One region of the Enterococcus sp. AMC1623 genome, then DNA from elsewhere that is predicted to be linked to it. Evidence: a T-box and tRNA genes for the amino acid it is inferred to sense, from the RefSeq annotation. Region 1 holds a T-box; the other holds one or more tRNA genes.
What was found. A T-box is a leader RNA that pairs with one kind of tRNA and senses whether it is charged. The one in region 1 lies ahead of leuS (leucine--tRNA ligase), so its partner is inferred to be a tRNA-Leu.
Positions count from the first base shown of each region.

Region 2: it encodes a tRNA-Leu, which carries the amino acid that the T-box ahead of leuS (leucine--tRNA ligase) is inferred to sense. The anticodon was not compared.

Region 1 is NZ_CM177096.1:2,282,581-2,286,010, reverse strand. It holds gene AC4BC7_RS11080 (LysR family transcriptional regulator) at 1-870, shown strand, start outside; T-box leader at 916-1,138, shown strand; gene leuS (leucine--tRNA ligase) at 1,195-3,430, shown strand, end outside.
Region 2 is NZ_CM177096.1:1,090,581-1,094,010, forward strand. It holds gene AC4BC7_RS05430 (pyridoxal phosphate-dependent aminotransferase) at 1-1,066, opposite strand, end outside; tRNA gene AC4BC7_RS05435 (tRNA-Leu) at 1,266-1,348, shown strand; gene AC4BC7_RS05440 (MepB family protein) at 1,478-1,918, shown strand; gene AC4BC7_RS05445 (cold-shock protein) at 2,021-2,221, opposite strand; gene AC4BC7_RS05450 (hypothetical protein) at 2,399-3,058, opposite strand; gene AC4BC7_RS05455 (glycoside hydrolase family 13 protein) at 3,173-3,430, opposite strand, start outside.

The DNA.
Region 1 (3,430 bases):
GAAGCAGCTAAAAAATTATATATTTCGCAACCAAGCCTTTCCCATGCTATTAAAGAATTAGAAAAAGAATTAGATGTCCAACTCTTTGAACGCACCAGACAAGGAGCCTCATTGACCTCTGAAGGGATGGATTTCTTTCAATACACACAGCCAATTTTGGCTCAAGTTGAGTTATTAGAAAATCGTTACTTAGCAAATGAAGAGAACGAAAAACATTTTTCTATTTCTAGTCAACATTATGATTTTCTATCGATTATGATTAGTCAATTAATTCAAGATTTTCCAGATTATAATGATTTTCGAATTTTCGAAAGTACTACTTTAAATGTCATTAAAGATGTAGAGCAGTATCGAAGTGAATTTGGTATTTTATTATTTAATGATTCCAATCAAGCTGGTTTAAGTCGATTGTTAGAAAACGGCGAATTAGAGTATGAGATTTTAACTACTTTCCAGACGCATATCTTTATGAGAGAAGGTCATCCGTTAGCGACTAAATCAGTGATTGAATTATCAGATTTACATGATTATTCGCAAGTTCGTTTTACACAAGAAACAAATAATTATACCTATTTTGCTGAAGATTTAATTGATTTCCCAGGAATTACCCAGGTAATTCATACGAGTGACCGAGCGACACTCACTGGGATTTTACAGCGGACAGATGCGTATGGTTCAGGTTCTGGTTTAGTGGAGGATCCACGTAGTCAAGGGATTGTTTTAATTCCTTTAGCGAACTCACCCGAAAATAAAATGGTCATGATTAAAAAGAAAAGTCGCAGAATATCAGGAATAGGTGAAGCCTTTTTAACAAACTTGAAAAAATATTTCATTGATTTTCAAGAAACCCAGAAAAATAAAAAGAAATAAATTGAATTCAAGTCACTTTTTTGATAGTATGAACTCAATAATGACTTATGCGCGTTTGAAAAGGAGTAGTAGGTGGTGTCCTTTTTGTTAGAGAGTACATGGTTGGTGGGAATGTACAAAAGACCCGTTGAACTCGCCTTTGAGTGTATGATTTTCTTAAAGCTTTACAAAAAGTGTGTAGAGAAAATACGGTGACGACCGTTACAACGTTTGAGGTTGGAGCATGTCCAACAAATATAGGTGGTACCACGTCAATTACGTCCTATAAGAGGCTTTTTTGTGCTTCTTATAGGGCTTTTTATTTTATTAAGGAGGAGTCAAGTAGTGAATTATAATCACAAAGAAATTGAAAAAAAATGGCAAAAGTATTGGGCAAAAAACAATACCTTTAACACGCATGATGAAACAGGTAAACCAAAATTTTATGCTTTAGATATGTTCCCGTATCCGTCTGGTCAAGGACTACATGTTGGGCATCCAGAAGGGTATACAGCAACAGATATTTTAGCACGTTTTAAACGTAGTCAAGGCTACAATGTGTTACATCCAATGGGGTGGGATGCATTTGGTTTACCAGCAGAACAATATGCGTTAGATACAGGAAATGATCCCGCTGAATTTACAAAGAAAAATATCGAAACATTCCGTCGCCAAATCAATTCTTTAGGTTTTAGTTATGACTGGAATCGTGAAATTAATACCACTGATCCAGATTACTACAAATGGACCCAATGGATTTTTACAAAGTTATATGAAAAAGGCTTGGCGTATGAAGCTGAAGTAGCGGTAAACTGGGTGCCAGAATTAGGAACAGTTATTGCGAATGAAGAAGTTATTGATGGGAAAAGTGAACGTGGCGGCTACGATGTTGTCCGTAAACCCATGCGTCAATGGATGTTAAAAATTACTGCGTATGCAGATCGTTTATTGGATGATTTAGAAGAACTAGATTGGCCAGAAAGCATTAAAGACATGCAGCGTAATTGGATTGGACGTTCAGTCGGTGCGAATGTCACTTTCAAGGTGGCAGGAACAGAGAAAGACTTTACGGTTTTCACTACGCGTCCGGATACTTTATTTGGAGCAACCTATGCTGTATTAGCTCCAGAATTAGAGTTAGTGAAAGAAATTACAACTCCTGAACAAAAAGCAGCCATTGATGCGTATGTTGAAGAAGCTTCAAAAAAATCAGACTTGAACCGTACAGATTTAGCCAAAGAAAAAACTGGTGTGTTCACTGGAGCATATGCGATTAATCCAGTCAATGGTAAAGAAATTCCAATTTGGATTGCTGACTATGTTCTGGCAACTTACGGAACAGGTGCCATTATGGCTGTACCTGCGCATGATGAGCGTGACTATGAATTTGCCAAAACGTTTGATTTGGAAATCATCCCTGTCCTTGAAGGTGGCAATGTAGAAGTAGCAGCATTCACTGAAGATGGTTTGCATATCAATTCTGATTTTCTAGATGGCATGAATAAAGAAGATGCGATTGCCAAAATGGTAGCATGGTTGGAAGAAAACGGTGTGGGAAAACAAGAAGTTAGCTACCGTCTACGTGACTGGTTATTCTCTCGTCAACGTTATTGGGGTGAACCGATTCCAGTCATTCATTGGGAAGATGGCACAACAACAACTGTACCTGAATCAGAATTACCATTACGTCTACCAAAAACGGAGGATATTCGTCCAAGTGGAACTGGAGAATCTCCATTGGCAAATATTGATGACTGGGTAAATGTTATCGATCCTGAAACTGGTAAAAAAGGTCGTCGTGAAACCAATACAATGCCACAATGGGCTGGTAGCTCATGGTATTTCTTACGTTTTATCGATCCGCATAATAAAAATGAACTAGCTAACTATGAAAAATTGGAACGCTGGTTACCAGTTGATATTTATATCGGCGGGGCAGAGCATGCAGTCTTGCATTTATTGTATGCTCGTTTCTGGCATAAATTCTTATATGATTTAGGCGTAGTGCCAACCAAAGAACCATTCCAAAAGTTATATAATCAAGGAATGATTTTAGGTTCAAACAATGAAAAAATGTCTAAATCACGTGGAAACGTAGTAAACCCTGATGATGTAGTGGCGCAATATGGTGCTGATACATTACGTTTATATGAAATGTTTATGGGACCATTGGATGCATCAATCGCTTGGAGTGAAAATGGCTTAGAAGGTAGCCGTAAATTCCTTGACCGTGTATGGCGTTTAATCGTGGACGAAAACGGTAAAATGCGTGATCGAATTACCACTTTCAATGATGGTAAATTAACAAAAGTGTACAATCAAACCGTTAAAAAGGTTACGGAAGACTTTGAACATTTGCATTTCAATACGGCTATTTCTCAAATGATGGTCTTTGTGAATGAAGCCTATAAAGCCGATGCACTTCCTTATGAGTATGTCGAAGGATTTGTCCAATTACTTGCACCAATTGCACCACATTTAGGTGAAGAATTGTGGTCAATTTTAGGAAATACAGAAGCTATTTCTTATATTGCATGGCCAACTTACGATGAAGCAGCGTTAGTTGAAGAGGAAGTTGAAA
Region 2 (3,430 bases), 1.2 Mb from region 1:
GAAAGTCTAAAACAAATTTTTCATCATCTAAAATGTTAAAGCGTTTCGTATCGATTTTAGGGAACATATAAAAAGCAGCTTTTGGTTTCACAGCAGATAATCCTGGAATATCATTAATTGCTTTATGGATAAACTCACGTTGTTCATAAATACGTCCACCTGGCAATAATAATTTATCGATACTTTGATAACCACCTAATGCCGTTTGAACAATTTGTTGTGACAACACATTTGAACATAAACGCATCGAAGATAACATATTTAAGCCTTCAACATAATCTTTAATATGTCTTTTATCTCCACTAAGAACCATCCAACCAACACGGAACCCTGCCACACGGTGAGATTTAGATAAGCCACTAAATGTTACGACTGGACGATCTGGAGCTAGCGTAGCAATAGGAATATGTTGATGACCATCCATCAATAGACGGTCGTAAATTTCATCAGAGAAAATAATTAAATCAAATTCACGGGCAATTTCAACAATTTGTTCTAAAATTTCTTTTGGATAAACCGCTCCAGTAGGATTATTAGGATTGATTAAAACAATTGCTTTTGTTTTAGAAGTGATTTTTGAACGAATATCCGCTACATCAGGATTCCATTCACTCTCTTCATCACAGATATAATGGACAGGTTTGCCACCAGCTAATGAAATAGAAGCTGTCCATAAGGGATAATCAGGCATTGGTACTAAAATTTCATCCCCATTATCACATAAACCTTGCATTGACATTGTAATTAACTCACTGACACCATTTCCAGTATAAATATCATTAATAGTCACATTGGGGAAATTTTTCAATTGACAATATTGTTCGATAGCTTTACGTGCTGAAAAAATGCCTTTTGAATCAGAATACCCTTCTGATTCTCTCACGTTCATAATCAAGTCACGAATAATTTCGTTTGGAGCTTCAAACCCAAATGTTGCAGGATTCCCTGTATTTAATTTTAAAATACTGATTCCTTCTTCTTGCATGCGATCTGCTTCTTCTAACACAGGCCCACGCACGTCATAACTAACACCTTCAAGTTTGCTAGATTTTTCAAAATTTCTCATAGTAGAACCCTCTTTTCATAAATATACATAATGTATATTGAACTGTATTGCTGCGTCTTCCATAGAACTTTTTTTCAGTGTACCTATTATAGCAAATTTTCTGAAAAAACGGGAAGTATTATTATTCATTTTTACTAAAAAAGTAAGAATTGTAGTATTGACAAATATCCAAATAAAAAGTAAGATTTTAACTGTTACTGCGGACGTGTTGGAATGGCAGACAAGCATGATTGAGGGTCATGTGAGCGTATGCTCGTGTGGGTTCAAGTCCCATCGTCCGCATTTTGTCATCACTAGGAATAGTGATGTTTTTTTATATTTATCGATGTTTCCTTCCTGTAAAAAATAAACATTCGTCTTATCCTAATAACAAGTCCATAAATAACTTATGAGAATTAAGGAGATATTTCAATGAAATCAACTGATATATTACAAAAAGTATTTGGAAACATTGAAATTTATTCTTTAGAACAACAAAATTCAGCGTATGAAGGCTGTCTCTTCTACTCAAAAACAAAGGATATCATCATAAGAACCCGTCTGGCAAAGAAGACATCAAAAAAAGCAGGCTATTTTGTGGCGTTTTGGGAAAAGGATGCACAAGCAAACAATACACCTTTTAAAGCAGAGGATAGTCCAGAGCTGTTAGCAGTAGTAATCGATGATGAAAATAAAAAAGGAATTTTTACTATTCCAAAAGAAATTGCTGTAGAAAAACAGATTTTATCTACAGCAAACCAAAATGGTAAAATGGCCATGAGATTTTACCCAGTGTGGTGCCATAATTTAAATCAAACTGCCTTGCAAACTCAAAAATGGCAATTACACTATTTTAAAAATTTATCAGAATAAATAACTTTATTCTCTCTTCATGAAAACTAGTGTAACAATGCTAGTTTTTTTATTTTTAGAAACAAAAAAAGTCAACTATCTGAACGATAGCTGACTTGATAATTAACCTTTAACGATGTTTGTTGCTTGAGGTCCACGTTGACCTTCTTCAATATCAAAAGTTACTGCTTGACCTTCTTCTAAAGTTTTGAAACCTTCGCCTTGGATAGCTGAGAAGTGTGCAAACACATCTGTTCCATTTTCTGCTGTGATAAAGCCAAAACCTTTATCTGAGTTAAACCATTTTACTGTACCGTTATTCATAACGTACCTCCAAATTACACATCATATGTGTTTATTTTGTAATAACGAGTGAAGTGCAAATAGAAGTGCGTATCATTTTTTATAAAGATAAACATATTATAGTTACATATCAAAAAGTATTACTTACGTAGTTTAACACGAATACTTTATGAATGCAAATAGATTTCCTTATTTTTTCTACTTTTTCTTTGAATTTGCACGATATTGACTGCGAGTCATTTTGACAGAAGAATTGGAATTGAATTTACGAACAGCAGGATCGGTATCTTTGCGAGTTTGATACGCAGCAGGTTCTGTATCAAATAAGAGATACTCGTCTTTTTTCATAGAATTCATCAAATCCTCTTCAGAAATTGCAGGTGCATATTCGTCTTGAATAATTGATGTAGGAATATATTTAGGAACAAATGGCGATTTTTCAGTCGTTTCTTTGTTAATCGATGGACGCGTGACCGTTTCTGCTCTTTTTTCTGTCACCTGATACGTACTGTGCGCAACTGTATCTCCAAACAAACGCTTTTTCCCTGTTGGTGTTACTTCGGGCTGATACTTTTTATTATAGTTGGGTAAATTCTGACGATGCCTACTTAATTCATCACGTTGACGAATGCTCTGTCCTGCTTTTTCCTGACTTACCCGAGGTGAACGACGTAATGAACGTTCTTCATTATTTTCAACAGAAACTGTGTGTGAATGCTTCGCTGCTTCTGTAAGAATCCAATTATCATCACTTTTAAAAGTAGGTCGTTTATTCTTAGGCTGCAATTTTACGCCTGCCTCATCTGAATAAGCTGGAAAACGTGCATGCTTTCGTTTAATTTCTTCATATTGTGCCATTACTTTCATTCCTTTTATCACGGTTTTTTTTTATGATAACATAAATATCCATGCTTCAACAGCTCTAATCCTAAAAAACAGAGGCAAACAAGATGTCTGCGCTCTGTCGTAAGTTTATACAAGTTGTAATTGTTCTTGATTCATTTGGAAACGTTCAATTTTTTCTTTCTTCTCTTTGCTACTGATTAAAATATAACTATTTTCAGCAATCGAGCGTCCAACCAAACGACGGTTCACTTCTTGGGTCAAAGATGTTTCTTCTGCAATAAAATGTAGTTTTTTATTAACATGTTTTGGATAATTAGTTGGATTCATTATCACAGCTACATATTCATTCTTATCTCTTCTTAAAATACCAAATAATTCATCTGT